Regions from separate parts of the Pantoea jilinensis genome, predicted to be linked through region 1. Evidence: riboswitches for the same ligand, from Rfam matches in the RefSeq annotation. Region 1 holds a riboswitch; each other region holds the start of a gene.
What was found. A riboswitch is a leader RNA that binds a small molecule or an ion and turns the genes downstream of it on or off. The one in region 1 is predicted to bind thiamine pyrophosphate.

Region 1 (10,819 bases):
CCGCCAGTGATGCACGTTACGGATTAATCGAACGGGAATTCGCGCGCCAGCACGCGCGCAATCACATTTAGCGCGCCTTCGTCGTTGTTGCTCTGTGTCTGATAGTGCGCCACGGCGGCGACAGCCTCAGCAGCATTTGCCATCGAGAAGCTAAAGCAGGCCTGACGCAGCATCTCAATGTCATTGGCGCTGTCACCAATCGCCAGCACTTCACAGTCACTGATGCCCCACTTTTCCTGTAGTAGCGCAATGCCGTGTGCTTTATGGCAACCGGGAATGATGAGATCGATAAAGCCAAAGCCGCTGGAGACCGGATGCATGATGTTTTCCAGCTCGCCAAGTGTGGCGTGCAGTCTTTGCAGCAGTGCATTTACGCCTTCGTGCTCCAGCTTCAGCGAGAACTTGAAAATGGTGTCGTCGATGGCATAAAGGTCATCACGTTTTTCGAGTCGGTGATAATGGTTTGCCAGTTGCGCCATCATCTCGTCTGAAGCGGATGCATGCACATACGCACCATTACGTCCGCAGACCACAACCGCGATGTCGGGTTCATGCGCCAGGATATCGAGGATCTTATGCACTTTCTCCTGCGCTAACTCGCCGCAGAAAATCTCTTCATTGCAGTCCGAAACCCACGCACCATTTTCTGCCACAAACGCGATTTCATCTTTAATGTCGGGAAAATAGCGCTGGAGCTGGTAGTACTGATTCCCGCTCGCCACCACAAAACGAATGCCCTTCTGCTTCAGCAGCGCATACTGACGTGAAAACCGCTGGACGTTGTACTGCTTATTATCGTCCAGAAAGGTGCCGTCCATATCCACCGCAATCATCTTAACCGCCATTTCGCCTGCCCCTTTACGTTCGCCGTTCTGTCCTTTCGGCTGATTGATTTGATTCATAAAGCTTACTCGCTGTGTGGATTAATGAGAATGCAAATAGTGACATTGCTAACGGATTTCAGAGCGTTCCGGTTCATCAGTTGTGTTAGCGCGCACGGTTTATGTCGTTAAAAGAATGTTAAGCTCAACGACAAATTACGAATGAAGATTATTTAAATTACATTCGAAACTCAACCATGACGATAAAGGAGCAGAATATGATCCGTGATGAAACCCTGGCTACCCCATTACCTGACGACGTCAAAACCGCTATCCGCAAAATGAAACAGCAGTTACGTCAACAAATCGGCGATGTTGATGCTCTGTTCAAACAGGTCTGCGACAACATCACCACTGCCATTGCGCAGGCAAAAACAGAGGAAGCGCAAACCGGCACGGCCTGGCCGGTCGTGCCAATGCAGGACATTACTGAAGGAAAGGTTTCAGATGAAACCCGGTTGCTGATTAAACGTCGCGGTTGTGTGGTGATTAAGCAGCATTTTGCACGAAATCAGGCTCTGGCCTGGGATAAGTCGATGCTCGACTATCTGGATCACAATCATTTTGATGAACAGTATCGTGGGCCCGGTGATGACTTTTTTGGCACCCTGGCTGCCTCCCGTCCTGAAATCTATCCCATCTACTGGTCGCAGGCGCAAATGCAGGCGCGGCAGAGCCCGGCAATGGCAGAGGCACAATCTTTTCTTAACCGGCTATGGACGTTTAATTCCCAGGGCAAGCAGTGGTTTGATCCGGATGTCAGCGTTATCTATCCCGACCGCATCCGTCGTCGCTTGCCGGGTACAACCTCTAAAGGCCTGGGTGCCCACACCGATTCAGGAGCACTTGAACGCTGGTTGCTGCCCGCTTATCAGCAGGTTTTCAGTAAGCTGTTCCACGGTGAATTTGCCGCATACGATCCCTGGGACGCGGCTCACCGTACCGACGTAAACGAATATGATCTGCCAGGCACCACCAAATGTTCTGTGTTTCGCACCTTTCAGGGCTGGACCGCGCTCTCCGATATGATCCCCGGCCAGGGCCTGTTGCATGTGGTGCCGGTGCCGCAGGCGATGGCTTACGTTTTGCTGCGTCCGCTGCTTTCGGATGTGCCTGAAGATGAGTTGTGCGGTGTGGCGCCGGGTCGGGTATTGCCCGTGAATGAACAGTGGCATCCGCACCTGATTGCCGGGCTCTGTTCAATACCGGCTCTTGAGGCGGGTGATTCCGTGTGGTGGCACTGTGATTTGATTCACGCTGTTGCACCGGTTGAGAACCAACAAGGCTGGGGCAACGTGATGTATATCCCCGCAGCACCGATGTGTGAGAAAAACCGCGCTTATGCCTGTCGTGTTGCAGAGGCGCTGGAGCAGGGACGTTCACCGGCCGATTTCCCGCCTGAAGACTATGAAGCAGAATGGGAGCAACGTTTCATGCCGGAAGATCTCAACCTCCATGGCCGACGGTCTCTGAATTTAGCCTGACGCAACCCCGCGTCGCGCACCGGCGCGGGATAATCCCTGTTACACTGCCTCTTTTATTTAACGGCGAAGCGCGATTATGAACCCGCGACATCATCAGATCATTCAATTAGTTAATGACAGGGGCAGCGTAACTGTCAGTGAACTGGCGCAGCATACCGGAGTTTCGGAAGTGACGGTGCGCCAGGATCTGACACTGCTGGAACGTGATCGGCTGCTTCGCCGGGTTCATGGCTCTGCGCTGGCACTGGATAGCGATAACGTCGGCACCCGCATGAATACCCGTTATTCTACCAAGCAGGCGCTGGCACGACATGCGGCCAGCCTGGTGCAGGCGGGTGAGTCGGTTTTCATCGAAGGGGGCAGTACCAATGCGCTGCTGGCGCGGGCGCTGGCCGATCGTGCGGACCTTACGCTGATTACCGTCAGCCACTATATTGCCCAGCTTCTGCGTGAGGCTGCCTGTGAAGTGATTGTGCTTGGCGGATTATTGCAGAAAAGCAGTGAATCCGTTGTGGGTCCGCTGACGCGTTATTCCATTCAGCAGGTCCATTTTCACAAAGCGTTTGTTGGTGTGGATGGCTGGCATCCGGAGACGGGTTTCACCGGCCGCAATATGCTGCGCTGTGATGTGGTAGATGCAGTGCTGGCGAAAGGCGCTGAAAGCTATGCGCTGACTGACGCGTCTAAATTTGGTCAGATTCACCCCTATCCGCTCTCATCCGGCTTTCAGGTCGGGCATGTAATTACTGATGAGACACTGGATTCCGCGACGGTCGTGCAACTCAGCGAACAGGGGATCGAGGTGATACAGATCGCGACAGGTTAAGCCGACCAGGGGCCTTTAGTCACGGAGTCCCGCATCATCAGGCTGGCCGTGAAAGGCGCCTGAGTCTGCCAGTCACCCCCGTCCAGCATGGTTACCAGGCGGTTGATCGTCTCGTCGATCATTTCTGTGACCGGTAGCTTCATACTCGATAATGACGGCGTGATATAGGGTGCCAGCGGGATATCATCAAAGCCTATTACCGAGACCTGATCGGGCACTGCAATGTTGCACTCGGTCAGGCGTTTGATTGCACCAATCGCCATCTCATCATTACTCGCCACCAGCGCAGTAAATGACACGTTGCGCTCAAGGAGCGTGTCGACGGCTGCCATACCGCTCTGCGCCGTCCATTTACCCGCCACAATATGGCGGTCGTCAGCGTTAAGGCCCTTTGCCGCCAGCGCAGAACGATAACCGTTAAGGCGCTCAACGCCGGTCGGGGAATCCTGCGAACCGGTAATAAATGCGATATCGCGGTGTCCCTGGTTCAGCAGATAGCCCACGGCCGTGGCACTGCTGGCGTGCTGATCGCTGTAAATGCAGTAGCTGTGGTTGACGCGCAGCCGCCGGTTAATAACCAGAATGGGCTGTTTGTGGCTGGAGATAATCGCATCCAGCGCGTCAATGCTGAGGAAGCGCGGATAGATGATGATGCCGTCACAGCGCAGATCGAGCAGAAACTGAATGGCCGCCTCTTCCTGCCTGGCGGTGTGCTTGCCGTCCGCCAGAATCAGCTGACGGCCCTGCTGCTCCATCATGCGTGCGGAGTGGGCCATTAACTCAGTAAAGTAGCTGCCGCTGTAAAGCGTGTTGGTGATGACCAGTCCGATTGTCTGAGACGTTTTTGTCGCCAGATTGCGGGCCAGCAAATTAGGCCGATACCCGGTTTCTGCAATCGCCTTCAACACCCTTTCACGTTTTTCCTGTCCGACGTAGCCATTACCGGAGAGCACACGTGACACTGTCGCTTTTGAAACGCCCGCCTTAATTGCTACTTCCTGAATCGTTGTCATTGTGATGCTCCTTTGCTACGTCGTCCTGCAGTTTACCTAAGCCTCTCAATATTGGAAATATTTACCCGGTATGTATACGCACATCATCAAATTTAGCAGGTGATGCACTTCACAAAATAGAAATCTGCCCGATTTATACTCTTGTCGCCGAACGTAAAGACCTTCATGATTTTGTGAAACCGGTTTCCTATTTGTCTGCTTGCAGGCATTAAAAACATAAAAATTTTGACCGATTTACCCTACAGAGAAGAGCGATCATGCCCATGAACTATGCCGAGGTGTCACGCGCCATTGTCGATGCGCTTGGCGGCCTCACCAATATCGAAGCCGTCACTCACTGCATGACCCGCCTGCGTTTTGTCCTGAAGGATCAAACACAGGTCGACTATCCACGTCTTAAAGCCATCACAGGTGTCATGGGCGTGGTACACAACGATACCCAGTACCAGGTGATCATCGGGAATAACGTATCGCAGGCTTACCAGGCGGTGCTGGAACTGGGATCGCCCGGCGCAGCTTCGACTGTGCCGGTGAAACGCAAAATTACCCTGAGAAGTATTGGCGCAGGCATTCTGGATGCGCTGGTGGGCACCATGTCGCCATTGATCCCAGCCATTATTGGTGGGTCCATGGTGAAACTGCTGGCGATGATTCTTGATATGGCGGGCGTGTTTGAAAAAGGTTCATCAACGCTGGTGATCCTCAACGTCATTGGCGACGGGGCATTCTTCTTCCTGCCGATCATGGTTGCCGCCTCAGCGGCGCTGAAGTTCAAAACTAATATGTCGCTGGCGATTGCCATTGCCGGCGTTCTGGTCCATCCCAATTTTGTTGAGCTGATGGCAAAAGCGGCGCAGGGCCAGCCGGTCGAGTTCGCTTTCATTCCGGTCACCGCGGTGAAATATACCTATACGGTGATCCCGGCGCTGGTGATGACGTGGATCCTGTCACACATTGAGCGAGGCGTGGATCGCATCACCCCTGCGGTCACTAAAAACTTCCTGAAACCGATGCTGATTGTGCTGATTGCAGCACCCATTGCGATTGTGCTGATTGGCCCGATTGGTATCTGGATCGGCAGCGGCATCTCCGCGCTGGTCTACACCGTGCATGGTTATCTTGGCTGGCTTTCTGTTGCGATTATGGGCGCTATCTGGCCGCTGCTGGTGATGACCGGTATGCACCGGGTTTTCACACCAACCATTATCCAGACCATTGCCGAAACCGGCAAAGAAGGCATGGTGATGCCGTCAGAGATCGGCGCCAATCTGTCGCTGGGCGGATCGTCGCTGGCGGTGGCGTTCCGCACTAAAAACCGTGAACTGCGCCAGACCGCACTGGCGGCAGCGGCATCAGCCATTATCGCAGGGATTTCAGAACCGGCGCTGTATGGCGTTGCAGTGCGCCTGAAACGCCCACTGATCGCCTGTCTGATCAGTGGTTTTATCTGTGGCGCGGTTGCGGGCATTGGCGGGCTGGCCAGCCACTCTATGGCCTCACCCGGCCTCTTTACCAGCGTACAGTTCTTCGATCCCACCAATCCCATGAGTATTGTCTGGGTCGGTGCGGTCATGGTGCTCTCGGTGGTGTTGTCATTCGTGCTGACGCTACTGTTAGGCTTCGAGGATATTCCTGAGACAGAACCCGAAAGCGCTGCGCAACCTGCGCCTGCTACCGAACGCGCTAACGCGATCAATAGCCATTAGGAAAAGGGTCAGGCTGACCCAAAAAAGAGGATTGCATGTCTGATTCAAGGTTCCCGCAAGGGTTTTTATGGGGCGGCGCGCTGGCCGCTAACCAGAGTGAAGGTGGTTTTCGTGAGGGCGGAAAGGGCTTAACCACCGTCGATATGATCCCCCATGGCCCAAACCGGATGCCGGTTAAACTGGGTCTGGAAAAACGTTTTGCCCTGCGTGACGACGAGTTCTACCCCAGTCATGACGCTATCGATTTCTATCACCGCTATCCGGAAGATATTGCGCTGATGGCCGAAATGGGGTTCAGCGTGTTCCGCACCTCAATTGCCTGGAGCCGGCTCTATCCTAACGGTGACGAACTGACGCCTAATCCGGAAGGCATTGCGTTTTATCGTGCGGTCTTCGAAGAGTGCCGGAAATACAATATCGAACCGCTGGTCACGCTTTGCCATTTTGATGTCCCGATGCATCTGGTCACGGAATATGGCTCATGGCGCAATCGCAAAATGGTCGATTTTTTTGCCCGTTACGCACGAAGCTGTTTCGAGGCGTTTGATGGACTGGTGAAATACTGGCTGACCTTCAACGAGATCAATATCCTGCTGCACAGTCCGTTTTCCGGGGCTGGCCTGGTCTTTGAACCCGGCGAGAATAGAGACCAGGTAAAATATCAGGCGGCACATCATGAACTGGTTGCCAGCGCGCTGGTTACGCGAATCGCGCATGAAGTGAATCCGGTCAATCAGGTCGGCTGCATGCTGGCCGGCGGCAATTTCTATCCCTGGTCGAGCAAACCGGAAGATGTCTGGGCTGCACTGGAGAAAGACCGCGAAAACCTCTTTTTTATAGATGTACAGGCGCGCGGTGCCTATCCGGCTTACGCTGCCCGCGTGTTCCGTGAAAAAGGTGTGACGCTGGAGATCGCTGACGGTGATGCCGACATTCTGAAAAACAGCGTCGATTTTGTCTCATTCAGTTACTACGCCTCACGCTGCGCGTCGGCAGAGATGAACGAGCAGAACAGTAGCGCCGCCAACGTGGTGAAATCCCTGACTAATCCCCATGTGCCACGCAGTGACTGGGGCTGGGGCATCGATCCGCTGGGGTTACGTATCACGATGAACATGATGTATGACCGCTATCAGAAGCCTCTCTTCCTGGTGGAGAATGGCCTGGGCGCACGCGATGAAGTCGACGCGAATGGCGAGATTAATGACGATTACCGCATCAGCTATCTGCGTGAACATATCCGCGCGATGGGCGACGCCATTGAAGATGGCGTGCCGGTGATGGGTTATACCAGCTGGGGCTGTATCGATCTGGTTGCCGCCTCGACCGGCGAAATGAGCAAGCGCTACGGTTTCGTCTACGTAGACCGCGACGATCTGGGTAACGGCACGCTGGCGCGTACGCGAAAAAAATCATTCTGGTGGTATAAGAAAGTGATTGCCAGTAATGGCGCAGATCTTGAGTGACACTGTCACTTAAAAAGCACATCTGAATGTACTGTTGCTTAGCAGACGTGCCTGAGCATAACACTGACGCATGCGTTGTACTCAGGCACTAATTATCGTATAACGAATGTCTCCGAGGGGTGTCCTGTCATGGGCTGAGATGGCGAAAGCCGAACCCTTTGAACCTGATCTGGGTCATGCCAGCGAAGGGACGGGTCGGCAGATTTTCTGTCACATTTCCTGCACTATCCCCTGTTCCAGACCGTATGCCCGGATCTCCCTTTTAATGGAGATCCCATGTCACATCCGCTTTTCGAGACCGGTTTCTATGGTCGTCTGCGCCAGCAGGCGGGCACGCAATGGCACGCCTATGTAAGGCACGATTTTGTGCAGCAACTCGGTCAGGGTACGCTGCCTCCTGCCGCCTTCCGTCACTATCTCACCCAGGATTATCTCTTCCTGCTCCACTTCGCCCGTGCCTGGGGTCTGCTGATCAGCAAACTCTCTGAGCCTGACGCTCTACGACGCGCTACGGCATCACTTAACGCGATTATCGGTGAACTGCCGCTGCACCTCGCTTACTGCCAGCAATGGGGCATCAGCGAGGCAACAATGGCACGTGAACCCGAAGCAGCGGAAACGCTCAATTACACCCGTTATGTGCTGGATGCCGGTCACACCGGCGATGCACTGGAGCTCATAACGGCGCTGATGCCCTGTGTTGCCGGTTACGCTGAAATCGGCCTGACTTTGCTGGATGATCCTGCGACGCGCATTGAGGGCAACCCTTACGCCGAATGGATTGAAAATTACGGCGATGAAGCCTATCTGGCCGGGGTAGGCTCGTCACTGATACTTTTTGAAACGCTGGCTCAGCAGCGCGCCGGAGAACAACGTTTTGATCGGCTGGCGGAGATTTTCACCACTGCGACCCGGCTGGAAGCGGCATTCTGGCAGATGGGGATAGATCACGCTGCCTATCTTCGGGTCAGACCATGAGCCAGCTGTGCAATGCCACACCGCCAGGTATTTCAGTTCGCCAGCTCAGCCTTACGCTGGGTCAGCAACAACTTTTCAGTCAGCTTGATCTGGAGATCGCCGGGGGTAAATTTACGGCGTTACTGGGTGCCAGCGGTGCAGGCAAAAGCAGCCTGATGCGTGTCATTGCCGGTCTTACGCCACCCAGTTCGGGACAGATTAGCGGCAGCGATGGCCTTCCGCTGACCGGACGCATCGCCTGGATGGGGCAACAGGATTTGCTCTATCCGTGGCTGACGATTGAGCAAAATGTCTGCCTGGCCAGTCGGCTGAAAGGCGAGAAAGCCGATCGCGACTGGGCGCAGTATCTGCTGGCAAGGGTTGGGCTGAGCCAGAGCGCCCGCGCGCGCCCCGCTATACTCTCCGGCGGGATGCGTCAGCGCGCTGCGCTGGCCCGCACTCTCTACACGCGTCAGCCTGTTGTGTTAATGGATGAGCCATTCTCCGCGCTGGATGCATTGACCCGTCATGAGATTCAGATGCTGGCGGCGGAGGTGCTGGTCGGTCACACGGTGCTGCTGATCACCCACGATGCCGCCGAAGCCTGTCGTCTCAGTCATCACCTGCTGGTGATCGGTGCGGCGGGAATCGAAGCCTCTCCACCACTACAGGGCCTGCCGCCAAGGGCAGCCGATGACGCCGGCTTAATACGAAGTCAGGCCGCACTGTTGAAACAGCTAAGCGGAATAGCCAGATGAGCACACGTTTCGTCCGTTTGCGTCGTGGAATTACGCTGTTTGCCGGTCTGATTGCAGCATGGTGGCTGGCCACGCTGACCTGCATTCCCGCCTTTCTGCTGCCCTCGCCCGCTGCAGTCGCTATTGCGCTGTGGCAGAACGCTGACTATCTCAGCTATCACACTCTGATTACCCTGACCGAGATCCTCAGCGGCATGGCGCTCGGCGTGCTGCTGGGTGGTGTGCTGGCGCTTGGCATGACCTATTCACCGTGGTTACAGCGCTGGATGATGCCGCTGGTGATCACCAGCCAGGCGATTCCGGTATTTGCGCTGGCTCCGCTGCTGGTTCTCTGGTTTGGCTTTGGCATGAGCGCCAAAGTCGCGATGGCCGTGCTGGTGATCTTCTTCCCGGTAACCTCCAGCTTTTTTGATGGCCTGCGCCGCGTTACGCCCGGCTACCTTGACCTGGCTCGCACTATGGGCGCTTCCCCTTCAGCACAACTGCGCCATGTCAGGCTGCCAGCGGCGCTGCCTGCGCTGGGTTCAGGGTTACGGATGGCGGCGGCCGTCGCGCCGATAGGGGCAATTATCGGCGAATGGGTCGGCTCAGCGGAAGGGCTGGGTTTCGTGATGCTGAATGCCAATGCCCGGATGCAGAGCGACCTCTGTTTCGCTGCCCTGTTCATTCTGGTGCTGATGACCCTCGCCCTGTGGCTGACTATCGATCGCCTGCTGCGCCGCCTGATTAGCTGGGCTCCTGAGACAATTTGATGACCCTTAAAATGAGAAATCCCATGACTAAACTGCCCCTGTTAACCCTGCTCTTCAGCGCCACCTTAACCACTCAGGTTCAGGCGATGGAAAAACTGACGCTGGTACTCGACTGGTATATCAATCCCGATCACGCGCCAATTATGGTGGCGCAGCAGACCGGCGCGTTTGCCGCTGAAGGACTGGAGGTAAATATCGTGCCGCCTTCCGATCCGGCCCTGCCGCCACGTCTGGTCGCGGCAAAGCAGGCGGACTTAGCCATTACCTATCAGCCTCAGCTGCATTTCTTCGCCGATCAGGGATTGCCACTGATGCGGGTCGGCACGTTGATTGACACGCCACTGAACACACTGATGACGTTAGACAAAACGGTAAAAAAACCGGCGGATTTAAAAGGTAAACGCATCGGCTATTCAGTGAGTGGTATTGAACAGGCGACGCTGGCGACCATGCTGGCCCATGACGGCGTCAAAGCCGATCAGGTCAAATTGATTAACGTTAATTTTCAGCTCACCAGTGCCCTGATGACCGGCCAGGTAGATGCGGTTATCGGCGGCTATCGCAATATTGAAGCGCTGGAGTTGAAACTTGCCGGCAAAGAACCCGTGGTGCTTAACGTCGAGGATTATGGTGTTCCCGCTTATGACGAGCTGATTATCGTCGCCAACCGTGACGAGGCGCACTCGGAGAAGATTCAGAAGTTTCTGCGGGCATTGAAGAAGGGAAATGCGGAGCTGCAGGCGCATCCTGAGGAGAACTGGCTGATCTTTGCCCGCGAGCATCCTGAGCTGAATACACCGCTAAACCATCAGGCATGGCGTGCCACGCTGCCGCTGTTCGCCGCCGATCCGGCAAAACTGGATCGTGCACGCTATCAGGCTTATGAGCAATTTCTGTTTGATAACAAGCTGATTAAAGGCATCACGCCGGTTCAGCGCTACGCTATCGGCAGTGAGTGATAAGCGCCCGCAGCGAG
Region 2 (10,819 bases), on a different replicon from region 1:
ACGAGAGATGCCGACCATGTCGCATTCCTGAAAGGCGTCATAGCCAATCAGCGACGACGGAACCTGACCCGACAGAATCACCAGCGGAATCGAGTCCATATAGGCGGTGGCGATACCGGTAATCGCATTGGTTGCACCAGGTCCGGAGGTGACCAGCACCACGCCGACTTCACCCGTCGCGCGCGCCAGGCCATCAGCCATATGCACCGCACCCTGCTCATGGCGCACCAGAATGTGATCGATACCTCCGACGGTTTGCAGCGCATCATAGATATCTAAGACTGCGCCACCCGGATAACCGAATACCTGCTTCACGCCCTGATCGATTAACGAACGGACGACCATTTCGGCTCCTGACAACATCTCCATCTTCTGCCTCCAGGCTTGCGGACCCGGCTCTGTGAATGCGCCCGTTTATGCGTATCACGTTGCCCCGGTGCCTGCTTTGCCAATCAAAATCTTATGTTTATGCACGACAGCGGAAACGTCAGCCGCTGTCCGGTTACAGAGAAATCTGTTGCGTTTATTTTTCTGAGAGTAGGTCGATTACCATAACCGCAGTTACACGGGCAGGCAAACCGCAAACCCGCGTAAATTAAAAGGCAGGGACGTAAAGCCTCTGGCCGATAAGAATTGGCTACGCGGATTAAACTAATTACGCGGCAGAACCGCAGAGGAAAATGCTGGGTATGAAATTATTTTCAGCGTGATCTAAGAAATAACGAAAACTTATTACCGGCTGCAATAGCCCACTATCGTCTGACATTTTTCTTTTCTGGCGTAATTAACCAGGAAATCACTAAAGCACATTGGATTATGCTAACCAGCAGGTGATAAATGCTGTGTTCCCGCATAACACCATGCAAACAAAATACTTATAATTCAATTAAATAGAATTTAAATCGCGCCCCAGCGCCCCGCATTCCCGCGCTGATTGCGTCCACAGTGAGGGTCGCGCTGTTCATTACGCTGCCTGACCGATAAATAACAGAATATCTTCCTCTGGCGCCCAGGAGAATACCTCTGCATTGAAGGTTGACATCCCTGAATGATTCCAGTACCAATATGTACAGCACAACATTTTATAAGGTTTGAATCCATGTTTCGTTCTGTTCGCCTTCTCGGTCTACTACTAAACGCACTCAGCTTGCGCGGTAGACTTGTGGGCGGAATCAAACACTGATTCAAACCTGCTGAAAGTTAAAAACCCGCGCCTGTCGCGGGTTTTTTTATGCTCGTTGCCAGGCCAGAAAAAGCATAAGGATGAATACGATGAGCCAGCAAGTCATTATTTTCGATACCACTCTGCGCGACGGTGAGCAGGCATTACAGGCCAGCCTGAGTGTGAAAGAAAAATTGCAGATTGCGTTAGCGCTGGAGCGCATGGGCGTGGATGTAATGGAAGTCGGTTTCCCGGTCTCCTCACCGGGCGACTTTGAGTCTGTTCAGACCATTGCGCGTACCATCAAAAACAGCCGCGTCTGCGGACTGGCGCGCTGTGTAGAAAAAGATATCGACGCAGCTTATGAGTCACTGCGTGTTGCCGAAGCCTTCCGTATTCATACCTTCATCGCCACTTCCCCAATGCACATCGCAACCAAACTGCGCAGCACGCTGCCAGAAGTGATTGAGCGTGCGGTACATATGGTGAAGCGTGCGCGTAACTACACCAGTGACGTTGAGTTCTCCTGTGAAGATGGCGGCCGTACCCCGATTGATGACCTGTGCCGTATGGTGGAAGCCACGATTAACGCCGGTGCGACCACCATCAACATCCCGGATACCGTTGGTTACACCCTGCCAGGCGAATATGCGCACATTATCAGTGAACTGATGAACCGCGTTCCTAACATCGATAAAGCGATTATCTCTGTGCATACCCACGATGACCTGGGTATGGCATCCGGTAATGCCCTGGCTGCTGTCCAGGCAGGCGCGCGTCAGGTTGAGGGAACGATGAATGGCCTGGGAGAACGTGCTGGTAACTGTGCGCTGGAAGAGGTGATCATGGCGATTAAAACCCGCCAGCAGATCATGAACGTACACACCAATATCAATCATCAGGAAATTTACCGTACCAGCCAGATGGTCAGCCAGATCTGCAACATGCCGATCCCAGCGAATAAAGCCGTGGTCGGCTCCAATGCTTTCGCCCACTCTTCCGGTATTCATCAGGATGGCGTGCTGAAGAATCGCGAGAACTACGAAATCCTGACACCGGAATCGATCGGCTTACATAAAATTCAGCTCAATCTGACTTCTCGTTCCGGCCGTGCGGCGGTAAAACATCGTATGGAAGAGATGGGCTATGCCGAGCAGGATTACAATCTGGATACGCTGTATGACGCTTTCCTGAAGCTGGCCGACAAAAAGGGGCAGGTTTTCGATTACGACCTGGAAGCGCTGGCCTTCATCAACAAACAGAATGAAGAGCCGGAGCATTTCCAGCTGCACGAATTTAACGTCCAGACCGGTTCCAGCATGACTGCCACAGCCTCGGTTAATCTGGGTTGCGGCGATGTTGCTAAATCTGATGCGGCTACCGGTAACGGCCCGGTTGACGCGGTTTACCAGGCGATTAACCGCATTACCCAGTTTGACGCTGAGCTGGTTAACTACAAACTGACCGCTAAAGGCCACGGCGAGAATGCGCTGGGCCAGGTCGATATTGTCGTAAGCTACAACGGCCGCAAATTCCACGGAATTGGTCTGGCGACCGATATTGTGGAGTCCTCCGCTAAAGCGATGGTCAACGCCCTGAACAATATCTGGCGTGCCCGTCAGGTTGAACAAGAATTGCAGCGCAAATTTAAAGACCAGAAGGAAACCGTATAACCATGTCCAGTTCATCTCATATCGCAGTTTTACCCGGTGATGGTATCGGCCCGGAAGTGATGGCGCAGGCGATGAAGGTGCTTGATGCCATTCGTCAGCGCTTTGATATGCAGATCACTACTCAGGAATATGCGGTCGGCGGCATCGCTATCGATCAGCATGGAGAGCCTCTGCCACCGGCAACGGTTGCAGGCTGCGAGCAGGCCGACGCGATCCTGTTTGGTTCCGTTGGCGGTCCGAAGTGGGAGCACTTACCGCCCGCATCACAGCCGGAGCGCGGTGCGCTACTGCCGCTGCGCAAACATTTTAAGCTGTTCAGTAACCTGCGTCCGGCGGCGCTCTACAGCGGTCTGGAAGCATTTTGCCCGTTGCGCGCCGACATCGCAGCTAAAGGCTTCGACATTCTGTGCGTGCGTGAACTGACTGGCGGCATCTATTTTGGTCAGCCAAAAGGACGTGAAGGCAGCGGCCCGGAAGAACGTGCTTTTGATACCGAGGTCTATCACCGTTTCGAAATCGAGCGCATTGCCCGTATCGCGTTTGAATCGGCGCGCAAACGTCGCAACAAAGTCACCTCGGTTGATAAAGCTAACGTGCTGCAGACCTCGGTGATGTGGCGCGAAATCGTCAACGAAGTGGCTAAAGAGTACCCGGACGTGCAACTGAGCCACATCTACATCGACAACGCGACCATGCAATTGATCAAAGACCCGTCGCAGTTTGACGTGCTGCTCTGCTCCAACCTGTTTGGTGACATTCTGTCTGATGAGTGCGCCATGATCACCGGCTCGATGGGTATGCTGCCGTCAGCCAGCCTGAATGAAGCGGGCTTTGGCCTGTTCGAACCGGCGGGGGGGTCAGCGCAGGATATCGCCGGTCAGAATATTGCTAACCCGGTCGCCCAGATTCTGTCGCTGTCATTGCTGCTGCGTTACAGCCTGAATGCCGATGCGGCAGCCGACAGTATCGAACGCGCCATCAGTCGTGCACTGGAACAGGGCTACCGCACCAAAGATTTAGCCGGTGATGGCCCAGCGGTCAGCACAGATGAGATGGGCAGCATCATTGCCCGCTTTATCGCCGAGGAAAAATAAAAAAATGAAAACCTTATACCAGAAGTTATTTGATGCACATGTCGTCCATGAAACGCCAGAAGAAACCCCATTACTCTACATTGATCGCCATCTGATCCATGAAGTGACCTCGCCCCAGGCCTTTGATGGTCTGCGTGCGCACGGACGTAAAGTCCGTCAGCCGGGCAAAACCTTTGCCACCATGGATCACAACGTCTCCACGCAGACCAAAGACATTAATGCGTCAGGCGAGATGGCGCGTATTCAGATGCAGGAGCTGATGAAGAACTGCGCAGAGTTTGGCGTACAGCTCTATGACCTGAATCACCCGTTCCAGGGCATCGTCCACGTTATCGGCCCTGAGCAGGGTATGACGCTGCCGGGAATGACCATTGTCTGCGGCGACTCGCACACGGCGACGCACGGCGCCTTTGGCTCGCTGGCCTTTGGTATCGGCACCTCTGAGGTGGAACATGTGTTTGCAACGCAGACCCTGAAACAGGGTCGGGCGAAAACCATGAAGATTGAAGTGCTGGGCCAGGCATCCACCGGCATTACAGCAAAAGATATCGTGCTGGCGATCATCGGTAAAACCGGCAGCGCAGGCGGCACCGGCTATGTCGTGGAGTTCTGCGGCCCTGCGATTCAGGCGCTGAGCATGGAAGGTCGTATGACGCTGTGCAATATGGCGATTGAGATGGGGGCAAAAGCGGGCCTGGTGGCACCGGATGAGACCACTTTCAACTATCTGAAAGGTCGTCAGTTCTCGCCTCAGGGTGAGAAATGGGAGCAGGCAGTGGAATACTGGCGCACCCTGAAGTCTGACGCAGGCGCGAAGTATGATGCGGTGGTCACGCTGCATGCCGAAGAGATCGCACCGCAGGTCACCTGGGGCACCAACCCGGGTCAGGTGATTGCCGTTGATCAGGTGATCCCGAATCCGGCCTCGTTCGCCGATCCGGTTGAGCGCGCCTCAGCGGAAAAAGCGCTGGCCTACATGAACCTGCAACCGGGCATCAGACTGACCGATGTTGCGATTGATAAAGTGTTTATCGGCTCCTGCACCAACTCACGCATTGAAGATCTGCGTGCCGCCGCCGCCATTGCTAAAGGCCGTAAAGTCGCGCCTGGCGTGGTTGCCATGGTGGTGCCAGGTTCCGGCCCGGTAAAAGCGCAGGCTGAAGCGGAAGGTCTGGATAAAATCTTCCTGGAAGCGGGCTTTGAATGGCGTCTGCCAGGCTGCTCAATGTGTCTGGCGATGAACAATGATCGTCTGAATCCGGGCGAGCGTTGCGCATCGACCAGCAACCGTAACTTTGAAGGCCGTCAGGGCCGTGGTGGACGTACCCATCTGGTCAGCCCGGCGATGGCCGCGGCGGCTGCCGTGACCGGCCACTTTGCCGACATCCGTGAACTGACGACAGGAGCTTAAGTCATGGCGAATAAATTTACTCAGCATACCGGTATTGTTGCGCCGCTGGATGCCGCAAACGTCGACACGGACGCAATCATTCCTAAGCAGTTTTTGCAGAAGGTAACCCGCACCGGTTTCGGTCAGCACCTGTTCCATGACTGGCGCTTTGAAGATGACGCCGGTACGGTGCCGACGCCCGGTTTTGTGCTGAACAAGCCGGAGTTCAAAGGCACCAGCATTCTGCTGGCACGCGAGAACTTTGGCTGCGGCTCCTCACGTGAGCATGCCCCCTGGGCATTGACCGATTTCGGTTTTCACGTGGTGATTGCGCCGAGCTTCGCGGATATCTTTTATGGCAACAGCTTCAATAACCAGCTGCTGCCGGTGAAATTAAGCGAAGAGGAAGTGGATGAGCTGTTCAGACTGGTTGCAGCCCAGCCAGGCATCAGCTTCACAGTCGATCTGGAAGCACAGACGGTGACGGCAGGCGACAAAGTCTATTCGTTTGAACTCGATAGCTTCCGTCGCCACTGCATGATTAATGGCCTCGACAGCATCGGCCTGACGCTGCAGCATGAAGCGTCGATTTCGCAGTATGAGCAGAATCAGCCCGCCTTCCTGCGCTGATTGCGTTAAAGCAGGGCGACATCCCGTCGCCCTTCTTCTTTATACGTCGCGCACCCGCGCCGACATCACCAGCGCCGCTATCGCCAGCCCGAATGCCAGCCAGTAAACCGCCTCATGCCCAAGCCGCTCACTCAGTGTTCCCTGAATCACCCCAGCCAGAATCATGCCCGTTGAGATCGAATTGGTGAACATGGTGGTCGCCGCACCGGGTCGTCCTGGCATCAGATCCTGGAACCACAGCATCCCTATGCCAGCAATAATCCCGACAAACACCGCATTAAACAGCTGTAACACCATCAGCGAGGTGCGGGAGTTGAACAGCACCAGCCCCAGATAAAACAGGACGCCCGCAGCCACCGCGATCAGCATTAACCGCCGCTTGCCGATGCGACGCGCGTAATGGCCCGCCAGCAGCATCACCGGGATTTCCAGCCCGGCCGCCGTTCCCATCAGCAGACCGGCCAGTTTCTCCGGCAGACCCAGCGTTGTGCTGATATAGAGCGGCATATCAATGATATACATCGTGTTGCAGGTCCACATCGCCACCGAGGCGAGGAACAGCAAACGCACATCGCGATCGCGCCAGCCGCTCAACGGCAGCCCGCCGCTTTGCATCAGTGGCTGCGAACGTGGCACCGACGGCAGGGTAAACCAGACCAGAAGAATACACAGCAGAAACAGCACCGCGGCCACCATAAACAGCGTCACAAAGCCGTAGTTCAGCGCCAGCGCGAACGATAACGGCGGCCCAATCACCCACGCCAGCGACAGCTGCGCACGCATCACAGAACTGAACATCACTGCTTCACGCGCCGACTGATCGGCATACTCTCGTGCCAGCGCAAACAGCTGCGGCATAGAAACACTGGCCAGCGCTGACAGCAGTACACCCAGTGTCATCAGAGTCAGATAGTCGCGGGTAAAGGCAAACAGTAGCGCATTCACCAGCGCCATCAGGCAGCAGAAAAGAATGATATGACGACGATCGCCGACGCTGTCTGAGCGCTTTGCCACCAGCATACTCACTACGATACCGGCCACCGCATTAATGGTGAAAAACAGCCCGACCCAGAAGGGCCGCGCCTGTACCTCGCGCGTCAGAAACAGGCTGAGCGTCGGTGCCTGCAGAGCACCCGCGATGCCCAGCATGAACGAGGCGACCATAAAAGCGAGGTAAACCGGGTTGATGCGGCGCTGCCGCGATAACAGCGATTTCATTCGAAATCCCTTACAGAACAAACAGAGGGGAAAAAAGAAGGGTAGACGATACCGCGCAACATGAAAAAAGCCAGCAGAGATCATCTGCTGGCGGTGTAAATGCACCCTACTCAGAAAAGCACTCCGCTGAACAGCGAAGTGAGGGTCGAACGCCATTCACTGCTGAATGCCTCCCGCTCTTCCCATAGCGTAAAGTTTGCTCTTAAAATGGGGCAGGAAAAACAGAGCGCTTTTCACAGGGAGTTCCCCTTTTATGTCCTCATCACGTCTGAAGCAGCAGTTCATCCGCCTGTGGCAGAGCTGTCAGGGCCAGACGCAGGAGATTACGCTCAGCGAACTGGCTGATCTGCTGCACTGCTCGCGCCGCCATATGCGCAATCTGCTCAACCGGATGCAGGCCGCAGGCTGGCTGACCTGGCAGGCTGAAGCCGGACGCGGCAAGCGATCGCAGCTTATCTTCTGCTACACGGGCCTGGCCCTGCAGCAGCAGCGTGCCGAGGATTTGCTGGAACAGGATCGCATCGATCAGCTGGTCCAGCTGGTAGGCGATAAAAACCAGGTGCGGCAGATGATCAGCGCGCACCTGGGGCGCAGTTTCCGGCAGGGCAAGCATATCCTGCGGGTGCTCTACTATCGTCCGCTGCTCAACCTTTTGCCCGGCTCGCCGCTGCGGCGCTCGGAAACCCACATTGCCCGACAGATTTTCAACGGTCTGACGCGGATAAATGAGGAAAACGGGGAAATCGAACCCGATATTGCGCACCACTGGCAGCAGACGTCTCCACTTCACTGGCGCTTCTTCCTGCGTCCGGCGATTCGCTTCCATCACGGCAGAGAACTGGAGATGGAGGATGTGCTCGCCACGCTGGAGCGTCAGCGCCCCCATCCGCTCTTTTCCCATATTGCGCAAATCGACTCACCTGCCCCCTGGACGCTGGATATCCGTTTAAGCCAGCCCGACGAGGGCTTGCCCTGGCTGCTGGGCAGCGTCAGTGCGATGATCCTGCCGCGCGAATGGCCGACGCTGCACGACTTTGCTCGCCAGCCAGTTGGCACCGGTCCTTACCGGGTGATCCGCAATCAGGAGAGCCAGCTGAAGATCGAAGCGTTTGATGACTACTTCGGTTTTCGCGCGCTGATTGATGATGTCTCTATCTGGGTACTGCCCGACATCAGCGATGAGCTGGTCTATGCGGGTGTCCGTCTGCAGGGCGACAGCACCGATGAAGTTCAGGAGGAGAGCCGCCTTGAAGAAGGCTGCTACTATCTTTTGTTCGACCAGCGTTCAGAGCAGGGTCGAAACGAAGCGGTCCGGCGCTGGGTCAGCTACCTGTTTAACCCCATCGCCCTGCTCAATCACGCTGGTGTCGGCTATCAGCGCTACTGGTTTCCGGCGTATGGTCTGCTGCCACGCTGGCATCATCGCCGTGACCTGACGCCAGTAGAAAAACCGCCCGACTTAACCCATCTGACGCTGACCTGGTACAGCCAGCACGTGGAGCATGAAGGCATCGCGAATGCGCTACGTCCGCTGCTGGCAGAGCATGGCGTCACGCTGGAGACCCGTGAGATCAGCTACGAAAGCTGGTATCAGGGCGAAACGGAGAGTGATATCTGGTTGGGAAGCGTGAACTTTACCCTGCCGCTGAATTATTCGCTGTTCGCACAGCTTTATGAGATCCCGCTGCTGCATCACTGCCTTGCTATCGACTGGCACGGCGATGCGGCCCGCTGGCGCGAGAAAGCGCTGCCGCTGGCCGAATGGAGCAAACAGCTGGTCGACGAAGCCGGCCTGCATCCGCTGTTTCATCACTGGCTGTTGCTTGAAGGGCAGCGCAGTATGCGCGGCGTCCGGATGAATACGCTGGGCTGGTTTGATTTTAAATCGGCCTGGTTCGCCCCACCCGCGCTGTGACGCTTTCGCCCCGGCGCTGAAATGACTAGAATGTGACGTTCTCAACGGGGTGCGGCCTGCCACAAGCAAGCCGCTGAGAGAGACCCGTCGAACCTGATTCGGTTAATACCGACGTAGGGATTTGAGAGGCCTCTGTGCTCAGATCCTTTGCGACTCATCCCCTATTCTCCTGAAGGAGCGCAAAGTGTTAAACAAAGTTCTGCCGGTGCTGCTGTTACTCTCCGCCCCCGTTCTGGCGGCTAAGCCGGTTCTCACGGTCTACACCTACGACTCCTTCTCCGCCGACTGGGGCCCTGGCCCGGCGGTTAAAAAAGCCTTTGAAGCACAGTGCGACTGCGAGCTGAAATTCGTCACGCTGGAAGATGGCGTGTCGCTGCTGAACCGCGTGCGGATGGAAGGCAAAAACAGTAAAGCCGATGTGGTGCTGGGGCTGGATAACAATCTGGTGCAGGCCGCGCAGAAAACAGGTCTGTTTGCCGAAAGTCAGGTCGACACATCGACATTAAAACTGCCCGATGGCTGGCACAACACCACCTTCGTGCCGTTCGATTATGGCTACTTCGCGTTTGTCTATGACAAAACCCGGCTGAAAAATCCGCCAAAAAGCCTGAAAGAGCTGGTCGACAGCCCGGAGAAGTGGCGGGTGATCTACGAAGATCCCCGAACCAGCACGCCCGGCTTAGGTCTGCTGCTCTGGATGCAGAAAGTCTATGGCGATCAGGCTCCGCAGGCGTGGCAAAAGCTGGCGCAGAAAACCGTGACGGTCACCAAAGGCTGGAGTGAAGCCTATGGCCTGTTCCTCAAGGGCGAAGGCGATCTGGTGCTGAGCTACACCACCTCTCCGGCTTACCACATCATCGAAGAGAAGAAAGAGAATTACGCCGCTGCACCCTTTGCAGAGGGTCATTATCTGCAGGTCGAAGTTGCCGCGCAGCTAGCCAGCAGCAAACAGCCGGCGCTGGCACAGCAGTTTATGAAGTTTATGGTCTCACCTGACTTCCAGCGCACCATCCCCACCGGCAACTGGATGTATCCGGTGATTGATACGCCGCTGCCAGCAGGTTTCGCGGCGCTCAACGTGCCTTCCACCGCTCTGCAGTTCTCACCGGAAGAGGTGGCCAGCCAGCGTTCAGGCTGGATTAGCCAGTGGCAACGCGCCGTCAGCCGCTGATGCCGCGCTGGCTGATTCCCGGTTCGCTCGCCACGATATTGCTGACCATCGTGGCATTTATGGCGTTCGGTGCACTCTGGAGCGCCGCACCGGACACGGACTTACGTAGCGTGCTGCAGGATGACTACCTGCATCACGTTATCGCGTTCTCTTTCGGTCAGGCTCTGCTCTCCGCCCTGCTGTCACTGCTGCCTGCGGTGCCGCTGGCGCGGGCGCTCTATCGACGCCGTTTTCCGGGTCGTCTGTTGCTGCTGCGCCTGTGCGCCATGACGCTGGTGCTGCCGGTGCTGGTCGCGGTGTTCGGTCTGCTGACCGTCTATGGTCGCAATGGCTGGCTGGCGCAGTTGTGCCAGCTGGCAGGGATGGGTTATCACTTCTCCCCGTATGGTCTGCCAGGCATCTTGCTGGCGCACGTCTTCTTTAACCTGCCGCTGGCGACCCGCCTGATGCTGCAGGCGCTGGAGAGTATTCCGGCGGAACAGCGTCAGCTGGCGGCACAGCTCGACCTGCGCGGCTGGCATCATTTTCGTCTGCTGGAGTGGCCATGGCTGCGGCGTCAGCTGTTG
Region 3 (10,819 bases), on a different replicon from region 1:
CGGAATGAGTGGGCTGAAGTGGCGGTGAAGAACAAGTTTATGCTGCACGACAGCGTGGAGATCATGACGCCCGAAGGAAACCTGAATTGTCAGCTTGATGCGCTGCAGAACGCGCGCGGCGAACCCACAGAGGTTGCGCCGGGCGATGGCCATCGTGTCTGGTTGCGGGTGCCGCAGGAAGTCGATCTGCGTTTTGCACTGCTGCTGCGCAACTTCGATCATGGTGAAGATACCCGGGATCCACATAATCGTTTACCAACGGAAACATTTTGAGGAAATCAGAACAGGATCACAGACCCCTGTTCAGCGCTGCTTTATAGTCCTGCCTGCTGCTAATGAGTAACAACAAACGGCAGATTTACCTGGAACCACCTCATTTACCCGCCCGGCTCCCCCGTGCGGGTTTTCTTTTTTCTCTCTTTCGCCAATTATTTACTGCTGGCAGCTATGTTATAAATTCCCCTTCTTACTCTGTAGATCTCCAAGGAACGCAAAATGGATAATAAACCGCTAACGCTACTCATTCTGAATGGGAAAGGCGCGGGCAATGATGATCTGCGCGAAGCCATTACTGCCCTTCGTGAAGAAGGCTTCGATATTGCGGTGCGTGTCACTTTTGAAAAAGGTGATGGCGACAGGTACGTCAAAGAGGCGATTGCGCTGCAGGCGGAGACGGTGGTCGCAGGTGGTGGCGATGGCACCATCAACGAAATCGCGACGGCGCTGGCGGCATCGAATGCCGATCATCGCCCGGTGCTGGGCATCCTGCCGCTGGGAACGGCCAATGATTTTGCCACCAGCGTGGGCATCCCGGAAGAGATGGAACCGGCATTGCGCCTGGCGATCCAGGGCAAAGCCAGCACCATCGACCTGGCCAGAGTGAACCAGGATCACTACTTCATTAACATGGCGACGGGTGGATTTGGCACCCGTATCACCACGGAAACCCCGGAAAAGCTGAAGTCGGCACTGGGCGGTGTTTCCTATTTTATTCACGGCCTGATGCGCATGGATACGCTGAAACCTGACACCTGCGAGATCAGCGGTCCCGATTTCAACTGGCAGGGTGATGCGCTGGTCATTGGCATTGGTAATGGACGTCAGGCGGGCGGTGGTCAGCGACTCTGCCCTTCGGCCCTGATTAACGATGGCCGGCTGGACGTCAGCATTGTCACCGCACAGGAGCTGCTGCCGACCCTGTTGCACTCGCTGACGGGCGACGACGACAATCCGGGCATCGTCACCGCACAGCTGGAGTCACTGACCATCCGTTCTCCGCATGAAATGACCTTTAACCTTGATGGCGAGCCGCTTTCAGGACGGGAATTCGTGATTGAGGTGATGGCGGGCGCATTAAGCTGTCGCCTGCCACCACAGTGTGAACTCCTTTCCTGAGCCTGATTCAGGGGGCGAAAGCCCCCTTTTAATGCCGGTCTGAATCTCTGTTTGTAAAAAACGCCTCTTTCATTCCCCTGTTTGCCGCGCCTGGGTACCCCTGAAAACACTCTGTGACTGGGTTCACAACTCTGTCAGACCAACTTGTATGGTAGTATTAAAGTGCGTACTTTTTCATCATTGAACGCTGACTGAAAGGCACCAGGATGAAAATTGTTAAGGCGGAAGTATTTGTAACCTGCGCAGGCAGAAACTTTGTCACTCTAAAAATCACCACGGATCAGGGGCTGACCGGCATTGGCGACGCCACGCTGAATGGCCGTGAATTACCGGTCGCCTCCTACCTGAAAGATCACATCTGTCCGCAGCTGATAGGCCGCGATGCCCATCAGATCGAAGATATCTGGCAATACTTCTACAAAGGCGCTTACTGGCGTCGCGGTCCGGTGACCATGTCCGCTATCTCTGCGGTCGATATGGCACTGTGGGATATCAAAGGTAAAGCTGCCAATATGCCGCTTTACCAGTTGCTGGGTGGTGCCTCACGCACTGGCGTTATGGTCTATTGCCACACCACCGGCCATTCCATTGATGAAGTGATGGATGACTACGCGAAACACAAAGAGCTGGGCTTCAAAGCGATTCGCGCCCAGTGCGGCGTGCCGGGCATGAAAACCACTTACGGGATGGCAAAAGGCAAAGGCCTGGCTTACGAGCCAGCAACCAAAGGTCACTGGCCGGAAGAGCAGTTCTGGTCAACCGAGAAATACCTCGATTTCACACCGAAACTCTTTGCGGCTATCCGCGACAAATTTGGTTTCGATGAGCATCTGCTGCATGACATGCACCATCGCCTGACGCCAATTGAAGCCGCGCGTTTTGGTAAAAGTGTGGAAGATTATCGCCTGTTCTGGATGGAAGATCCGACACCCGCCGAAAACCAGGAATGCTTCCGTCTGATCCGCCAGCACACCGTCACGCCGGTTGCGGTGGGCGAAGTGTTTAACAGCATCTGGGATTGTAAGCAGCTGATTGAAGAGCAGCTGATCGACTACATCCGCACCACCATCACACATGCGGGCGGCATTACCGGTATGCGACGTATCGCTGATTTTGCCTCGCTCTATCAGGTGCGCACCGGCTCCCACGGTCCTTCAGATCTCTCCCCGATTTGCATGGCGGCGGCACTGCACTTTGACCTCTGGGTGCCGAACTTCGGCGTGCAGGAGTACATGGGCTTCTCTGAACAGATGATGGAGCTATTTGACGCAAACTGGACCTTTGATCAGGGCTATATGCATCCCGGCGACAAACCGGGCCTTGGCATAGAGTTCAACGAGAAACTGGCTGCGAAATATCCCTATGAACCTGCCTATCTGCCGGTCGCCCGTCTTGAAGATGGCACCCTGTGGAACTGGTAAGGAGAAGCTCATGAAAAGTGTTGTTATTGAACAGCCAGGCGAACTGGTGATAGCTGAACGTCCACTGCCACAACCGGCGGCAGGTGAAGTCCGGGTCAAAGTGGCCTATGCCAGTATCTGCGGTTCGGATGTGCATATCTGGCACGGCCATAACCCGTTCGCGAAATATCCGCGCGTGATTGGCCATGAATTTTTTGGTGTGATTGATGCGGTAGGTGCGGGAGTCGATGCGGCCCGACTGGGTCAGCGCGTGGCGGTCGATCCGGTGGTGAGCTGCGGCAGCTGCTATCCCTGCTCGGTAGGCCGCCCCAATGTCTGTACCACACTGCAGGTGATTGGCGTGCATCGCGACGGCGGCTTCAGCGACTATGCGCTGGCCCCGGCAAAAAATGCCTGGGAGTTGCCGGACGCCATCCCCGACAAGCTTGCCAGCCTGGTTGAGCCCTTTACCATCGCAGCCAACATCACGGCGTTTCTTAAGCCGCAGCCAGACGATGTCGCCCTGATTTATGGCGCCGGACCAATGGGGCTTACCGCGATTCAGGTGCTGAAAAACGTCTATAAAGTGAAAAAAGTGATGGTAGTGGATCGTCTGCCGGAACGCCTGGCGCTGGCTGAAGAGAGTGGTGCCGATCAGCTGTTCGATAACAGCGAAATCCCACTGGCAGCACAGCTTGAGGGCGTCCAGCCCACGCTGATTATCGACGCCGCCTGCCATCCCGCTATTCTGGCAGAAGCCGCCGCGCTCGCCTCACCGGCCGCGCGTATCGGTCTGCTGGGCTTCTCCGGCGAACCGTGCAGCATTACTCAGCAGAGCCTGACCAGCAAAGAGCTGTCGCTGTTTACCTCGCGTCTCAACAGCAACCGCTTTCCACAGGTGATCGCGTGGATGGAAAAAGGCTTGATCCAGCCAGAGAAACTCGTGACGCACTACTTCCCGCTGCAGGAGATTGAACGCGCGATGACCCTGTTCGAAAAAGATCCGCGCACCTGCTGCAAAGTGATCCTGCAAATGGGTTAATTCCCGCTGAACACCAGGTCTCCTTCGCCGGTGCGTACCCGCCGGCCTGATTAAAAAAGAAAACAGATCACGGAGTTTGTATGTTCAAGAATCTGCGCTGGACCCTCGTTTTGCTGCTCTTCCTGGTTTACATGATCAACTACCTCGATCGTGTTGCCCTCTCACTGACGGTGCCGCTGGTGGAGAAAGATCTGGCGATCAATGCTGAGCAGTTCGGCATGATATTCGGCAGCTTCTTTTTCGGCTATGCCCTGTTTAACTTTGTCGGCGGCCTCGCCACTGACCGCTTTGGCCCGAAAATCGTGCTGGCCGTGGCGGTGGGTGCCTGGTCCATTTTCTGCGGCATGACCGCACTGGCGACCGGCTTCTGGTCGCTGCTGATTCTGCGTGTGCTATTCGGCATGGCGGAAGGCCCAATCTGCTCCTCAGCCAACAAAGCCATTAACGGCTGGTTCCCGAAAAAACAGGCCGCAACAGCGATGGGCTTACTGAGTGCCGGCTCACCTTTGGGTGGCGCCGTCGCCGGCCCGATCATTGGCTATCTTGCTCTGGCCTATGGATGGCGTCCGGCGTTTGTGATCGTCTGCTGTATCGGTCTGGTCTGGATGGCGTTCTGGCTCTTCTTTGCCGCTGATAACCCGGCAAAAAGCAAAATTGTCACCGAAAAAGAGCGTCTGCTGATTGATCGCCTGAAAGCCACCAATCCGAATGATGAGGTTGACCTGGCTGAAACGGCGCATCCGTTTGGCTACTACCTGCGCCAGCCGATTATCCTGGTCACGGCGTTTGCCTTCTTCTGCTACAACTACATCCTGTTCTTCTTCCTGAGCTGGTTCCCGGCCTATCTGGTGCAGGCGCACGGCCTGGATATCAAATCCATGAGCATCACCACCATGATCCCGTGGATAGTCGGATTCGTTGGTCTGGCGCTGGGTGGCTGGATCTCCGATAAAATCTTCAATATCACAGGCAAACTGTTGTTGTCCCGTAAAATTGTGCTGGTGGTCTCACTGCTGGCAGCCGCAATTTGTGTGGCACTGGCGGGTACGATAAAAGAAGTGGTTCCCGCCGTTATGATGATGTCGGTGTCGATTTTCTTTCTCTATATCACCGGCGCGATCTACTGGGCGATTATTCAGGATGTGGTACACAAGAGTCGTATCGGCAGCATCAGCGGCTTTATCCATCTGGTGGGTAGCCTCTCCGGCATCATCGGGCCGATCGTCACCGGCTTTATTGTCCAGCACACCGGTAAATTCGATAGCGCCTTTGTACTGGCGGGTTGTGTCGCCGCGCTGGGGGCTTTCCTGGTGCTGTTCGTGATTCGCAGTCCGAAATCCCAGGATAAACCGGTTTCGGTCTGAGTGTTGTTCCGCTAACAGAACGATGATTTCGGGGCGCCATGCGCCCCGTTTGCCATAAGGACGGAGTATGTTACAGATTGATCGCCTGCCCGCTGAGGTCCAGCGCCCCACTTACGACCGCAGCAATTTAAAGACTCGCATGGTACATATTGGTTTTGGTGCGTTTCACCGCGCGCATCAGGCACTCTGCAGCGATAAGCTGGCTGAACAGGGCAGTGACTGGGGCTACTGCGAAGTTAACCTCAACAGCGGCGATCTGATTCAGGCTCTGCGTGAGCAAAATCTGCTCTATACCCTGACAGAGATGGCCGATGACTCACTGCAAACCCGGGTCATTGGCGTGATTACTCAGGCGCTGCACGGCAAAAGTGATGGGATTGAGGCGGTGATCAACGCAATGAGTCAGCCAGAGGTGGCCATTGTCTCTATGACCGTCACCGAGAAAGGCTATTGCCATCAGCCCGCCAGTGGAAATTTAAACCCCGATCATCCTGACATCGTGCACGATCTGCAGAATCCAGACTCGCCTCGCTCGCTGCCGGGTCTGATTCTGGCCGCGATTCGCCGCCGGCGGAAGCAGGATCTGCCTGCGTTCAGCGTAATGTCCTGCGACAACATGCCGGAAAATGGTCACGTCATCCGTAATGTGATTGTGCAGCTGGCACAGTATCAGGATCCGGCGCTGGCAGACTACATTCAGCAGCACATCACCTTCCCCTCCACCATGGTGGATCGCATTGTTCCGGCCATGACCGATGCGGCATTTGCCGCGCTGAACGCGCGCCTGGGTTGCAGCGATCCCGTTGCGGTTGAAGCGGAACCCTTCTTCCAGTGGGTGATCGAAGATAACTTCGTTAATGGTCGTCCGGCGTGGGAAAAAGCAGGCGCAGAGCTGGTCAGCGATGTCCTGCCCTATGAAGAGATGAAACTGCGGATGTTGAATGGCAGCCACTCTTTCCTGGCCTATCTTGGCTTCCTGGCCGGTTATGAGTACATCAGCGACTGCATGGCCGATCCTCATTTCCGCGCCGCCGCCCGTTCACTGATGGTGGATGAGCAAGCCCCGACGCTGCGCACTCAGGGCGTGGATCTCAATGCATACGCCGATTCGCTGATTGCCCGTTATGAAAACCGCGCGATTAAACATCGCACCGGACAGATTGCCACTGACGGCACCCAGAAGCTGCCACAACGCATGCTTGATAGCCTGCGCTGGCACCTGCAGCGCGGCAGCGACTGCGACCTGCTGTTGCTGGGCGTGGCGGGCTGGATGCGCTATGTCGGCGGCATTGATGAGAAGGGTCAGCCGATTGAGATTCGTGATCCGATGAAAGCGCAACTGGCAGAATGCGTCGCCAGCAGCGAAGAGGGTGAAGCGCGTGTACGGGCGTTACTCTCCATGCGCGAAGTGTTTGGCGACGATCTGGCGCAGAATGCCGATGTGGTCGGCCGACTGACCGCCTGGTATAACAAACTGGCCGCTCAGGGCGCGCGCGCGACGGTGCATCAGTCTCTCAACCGCAGCTAAAAGGGCTGGCGCAGACGCAGCGCGCTGATTAGACTGGCACTTTCCCATCGCGCTGGCTTTTGCCAGCCGTAATATGGATATTGCTGCATGTCGATCGCCTATACCATTACGACCAGCGAACCGGTAAATCAGCAGATTTACCGGTATCTGCGCAAAGATATTGTCACCTGCGCAATTCAGCCAGGCTCGCTACTTTCTGAAAAGGAAGTGTCTGCGCGCTTCAACGTCTCACGCCAGCCGGTGCGCGAAGCGTTCATCAAGCTGGCTGAAGCCGGACTGGTACAGGTATTGCCGCAGCGCGGTACTTTTGTGCGCAAAATCTCCGCTAAGCGGGTAGCAGATGGTCGCTTTATCCGTGAGGCGGTGGAAGTCTCGGTGGTTCGTCGCGCGGCGCTGGAGATAGACGATTCGTCGCTGATGGCGCTGGAACATAACCTGCAGCTGCAGCGCATGGCTGCTGAGCGCCATGACAGCCAGGCTTTTCTTACGCTGGACGATGAGTTTCATCGCCTGATCGCTGAAAGTATCGACTGCAAGCTGGCCTGGGAGACGGTGGAGAACATCAAAGCGGCAATGGACCGCGTGCGCTTTCTGACGCTGAGTGAAGTCTCGCCGCCAGAAAAGCTGATTGAGCAGCATGAAGAGATTTTTGCCGCGCTCAAGGGCCATGACGACAATGCCGCCGAAGCGGCGATGCGTCGCCACCTGCAGGAGATGATCTTCTCAATCACTCCCATTGCCGAGCGTAACAGCGCCTGGTTTGAAGCACCCTAATCGCTCATCACCCGCACCGCCTGAATTTCAGGCCGGTGCGGGTCTTCGCCGTCACCACCATTGATGAAAATGGTGAACCGGCCCGATGCCCTTCCCGACCTCCAGCGTATCTGCCATTAACAACGCCTGTTGTAACCAGTTTTTGGCTTCCCCAATCGTCTCTGCCCAGTCAGCATGACGCGGACGCAACGCGGCTAAGGCGGCCGACAGCGTGCAGCCGGTGCCATGGGTGTGACGGGTGTTGACGCGAGACGTGCTGAATCGCTGCTCAGTGGAATGCGTGATCAGCCAGTCCGGGCTCTCTGCCGCCGTAAGATGTCCGCCTTTCATCAGCACAGCCTGACAGCCCAGCGCCAGCAATGCCCGTCCTTGCTCGCGCATCTCCGCCTCATCGCTGGCGACAGCACAGTTGAGCAACGCCGCCGCTTCCGGCAGATTCGGTGTGATCAACGAGACCTGCGGCAATAACAGCTCACGTACGCTGGCCACGGCGTCTGGCGAGAGCAGCGCATCGCCACTTTTTGCGACCATCACGGTATCCAGTACCACAAACGGGATATCTGCCTTTCTCAGCCGGGCAGCAACCTGCTCTACGATAGCCGTTTCTGACAGCATGCCAATTTTTGCGCTGTCGATGCGCACATCACTCAGCACCGAATCGAGCTGGGCGGCAACAAACTCAGGTGCAATCCGGTAAACAGACTGCACGCCTTGCGTGTTTTGTGCCACCAGCGCGGTTATGACGCTGGTGCCATAGGCGCCCAGAGCCGAGAAGGTTTTCAGATCGGCCTGAATGCCTGCCCCGCCGCTGGGATCGGTACCGGCAATCGTCAGGGCATTAATGCGCTTCATTGCCCACCTCCAGCGTCCAGAGGGCATCAATAAACGCGGTGGCAAAACTGCCCGGCCCGGCAGCCTGCGCCGCTGCCTTTTCCCCCGCCAGAGCCATGAACTGACAGGCGGCAGCGACATTCATTAGACGATCACCAGGCAGACTGCTGAAGCCCGCTACCACGGCGGAGAGTGCACAGCCGGTGCCCACCACCCGTGTCATTAACGGGCTGCCACCGCTTATGGCGAGGATCCGCTGACCATCCGTGGCGTAGTCCACTTCACCGGTGACGATCACCAGCGTTTTCCAGGTCTCAGCGAGTTGCTGTGCTGCATCAATTGCCGCATCCGCCTGATGCAGTGTATCAACGCCCCGCCCGCCACTGGCCTGCTGTGCCAGCGCCAGAATCTCTGATGCATTGCCGCGGATCACCGCCGGTTGCTGACTCAATAACTGCTGACAGAAGTCACTGCGCAGCGTCAGCGCGCCGACCGCAACCGGATCGAGTGTCCAGGGTGTGCCCGCCAGATTAGCGGCAGTGATGGCAGCCTGCATCGCCTGCTGCCGTTCGCGGGTTAACGTGCCCACATTAATCAGCAGCGCATCGGCCAATTCACTGAACTCTGCGGCTTCTTCCGGATCGATCACCATCGCCGGTGAGGCATTAAGTGCCAGCAGTACATTGGCGGTGAAGTTCTGAACCACGTCATTGGTCATGCAGTGCACCAGCGGTGACTGACGGCGGAAAGTGTGCAGGATGGGCGCGAAGTGCGCGGCAGAAAGGTGTTGAGATTGATGTGTCATCGTAGCTCCCAACCGGCGAACAAGAAGGCGAATGCGGTCAGGCATCAGACTTCCCTACGCTGGCATTATCCAGTTCAGGTCAGCGGGTTTTTCTCAGCCCTTTCCGTGTGGAAAGCGGCACCCCGAGTCGTATAGATGTTATTTACTTCATCTTGTGTATATCAGTAGCTTACGGGAAGGGGCTTGTTTGCACAAGCCTGAGTCCTGATGCCTGACCGCATTGATTACGCTGAAAGGGAATGTCACAGTTTTGTAAAACTATGGACACTCAATCACTATGTACATCTTGATAACAGGCTGGAGTGAGTGAAATGAAATACGGATATGCACGTGTTAGTACACAGGAGCAGAACACAGGGATACAGGTAGCTGCTCTCACTGAGCTGGGCTGTGAGCGTGTGTATCAGGAAAACATCTCTGGTAAGAATGCACAGAGGCCTGAGCTAGTACGTCTGCTTGCTGATGTGCAAGAAGGCGATACTGTTGTTGTGATGAAGCTAGACCGCTTAGCACGTAATACACGTGATGCTCTGTCTATTGCTGATGAGCTGAAGGCAAAAGGCGTGGGCTTAGTGTGTATGGACTTAGGGCAGACAGATATTAACTCTGACATTGGACGTGTTATATATACAGTGATTGCAGCTGTAGGAGAGTTTGAGCGTAAGCGTATATTAGAGCGTACCAATGAGGGCAAGAAGGCTGCTAAGGAGAGAGGCGTAGTGTTTGGCCCTAAGCCTGATGAAGCTCTTCATACACGTATACGTGAGCTATATGAAGGGGGAATGAATAATCTAGCTATTAGTAAGGAGCTTTCTATCTCACGCACTACCGTGCACAAAGTATTAAATTAATTTCGGCGGTAGTATTTAAAGAGATCTCAGGGGGAAACAGAACGTTAGTCAGGAACAGTGAATAACAACTACCCTCTGGAATGTACAAGCTAACGAACAGCCCCAGCTGTGAGGGGGATTGGTGCGTTTCTGTTGACCTTTGCAGCTCTGCTGCGTTCTCTATGATAGCATTTGTTAGTCAGAGTAAAATAAGCCATTGTCCCTACTCTCCCCTCTCCTTTCATATACATTCCATATATGTTATTCCTCCCTCCTGAAAATCATTCCCCCTGTATATCCTATTGTTTGTCATTCTATAACGCCTACGGCGAGACAGGTTGTATTAAGGCGTATTCTCCGTGACGTATGTCACCCTGAATGAGCCAGCGAATAGCTGGTGAATGAGGGAATGGAGAATGAACACAGTGACTATTCTCGCAGCTTTGCTGCGTTATATGATTGGGGTTGATATGACACCCCACGATACACAGGAGCGAAGCGGGTATCGATATATAGATTCTTCTGCCCTGTCCTCCGTTCCACCTGACGGTGAAAAATCTACTGTTGACGCTGAAGCGAGATATTGCCTAGCGTCAACATGTATTGTTAGGAACCTATCTTAGCAAGTAGATAGTTATTGAACGCGCTACAAGTAATAAGCATAAACCTTGCATCTTCTAATGTTGGAGTAACGCTATCCTCACTTAATGCATGGCGTATGCCTCCTTGATCACTTGTATAACCATAGAGTTGCATGAAGGCTCTTTTCATTGCTGGGTGAATGTGGCTTTGGTTTTCCACAATCTTCAGACATTCACCAAGCGTACCTTTATCATCTTCAACAATCCTT

Region 2: it holds a riboswitch for thiamine pyrophosphate, as region 1 does, so the genes downstream of both, thiB (thiamine ABC transporter substrate binding subunit) here and tenA (TenA family protein) in region 1, are expected to answer to the same signal.
Region 3: it holds a riboswitch for thiamine pyrophosphate, as region 1 does, so the genes downstream of both, thiM (hydroxyethylthiazole kinase) here and tenA (TenA family protein) in region 1, are expected to answer to the same signal.

What each region holds. Positions count from the first base shown of each region.
Region 1 covers NZ_CP077748.1:108,138-118,956, reverse strand. Annotated here, with positions in the region: gene KTJ90_RS20030 (winged helix-turn-helix transcriptional regulator) at 1-10, shown strand, start outside; gene KTJ90_RS20025 (Cof-type HAD-IIB family hydrolase) at 24-845, opposite strand; gene KTJ90_RS20020 (DUF1479 domain-containing protein) at 1,100-2,365, shown strand; gene KTJ90_RS20015 (DeoR/GlpR family DNA-binding transcription regulator) at 2,442-3,191, shown strand; gene KTJ90_RS20010 (LacI family DNA-binding transcriptional regulator) at 3,188-4,204, opposite strand; gene ascF (PTS cellobiose/arbutin/salicin transporter subunit IIBC) at 4,462-5,910, shown strand; gene KTJ90_RS20000 (6-phospho-beta-glucosidase) at 5,946-7,376, shown strand; TPP riboswitch at 7,482-7,584, shown strand; gene tenA (TenA family protein) at 7,653-8,354, shown strand; gene KTJ90_RS19990 (ABC transporter ATP-binding protein) at 8,351-9,091, shown strand; gene KTJ90_RS19985 (ABC transporter permease) at 9,088-9,843, shown strand; gene KTJ90_RS19980 (ABC transporter substrate-binding protein) at 9,867-10,802, shown strand.
Region 2 covers NZ_CP077746.1:3,383,829-3,394,647, forward strand. Annotated here, with positions in the region: gene ilvI (acetolactate synthase 3 large subunit) at 1-369, opposite strand, end outside; gene leuL (leu operon leader peptide) at 1,100-1,183, shown strand; gene leuA (2-isopropylmalate synthase) at 1,273-2,835, shown strand; gene leuB (3-isopropylmalate dehydrogenase) at 2,838-3,929, shown strand; gene leuC (3-isopropylmalate dehydratase large subunit) at 3,934-5,340, shown strand; gene leuD (3-isopropylmalate dehydratase small subunit) at 5,344-5,949, shown strand; gene KTJ90_RS16035 (MFS transporter) at 5,989-7,167, opposite strand; gene sgrR (HTH-type transcriptional regulator SgrR) at 7,421-9,082, shown strand; TPP riboswitch at 9,118-9,220, shown strand; gene thiB (thiamine ABC transporter substrate binding subunit) at 9,267-10,253, shown strand; gene thiP (thiamine/thiamine pyrophosphate ABC transporter permease ThiP) at 10,229-10,819, shown strand, end outside.
Region 3 covers NZ_CP077746.1:1,378,517-1,389,335, reverse strand. Annotated here, with positions in the region: gene trhP (prephenate-dependent tRNA uridine(34) hydroxylase TrhP) at 1-273, shown strand, start outside; gene yegS (lipid kinase YegS) at 496-1,395, shown strand; gene manD (D-galactonate dehydratase family protein) at 1,602-2,816, shown strand; gene KTJ90_RS06460 (Zn-dependent oxidoreductase) at 2,827-3,837, shown strand; gene KTJ90_RS06455 (MFS transporter) at 3,918-5,201, shown strand; gene KTJ90_RS06450 (mannitol dehydrogenase family protein) at 5,269-6,729, shown strand; gene KTJ90_RS06445 (GntR family transcriptional regulator) at 6,817-7,503, shown strand; gene thiD (bifunctional hydroxymethylpyrimidine kinase/phosphomethylpyrimidine kinase) at 7,555-8,355, opposite strand; gene thiM (hydroxyethylthiazole kinase) at 8,342-9,139, opposite strand; TPP riboswitch at 9,174-9,274, opposite strand; gene KTJ90_RS06430 (recombinase family protein) at 9,451-9,990, shown strand; gene KTJ90_RS06425 (AbiJ-NTD4 domain-containing protein) at 10,576-10,819, opposite strand, start outside.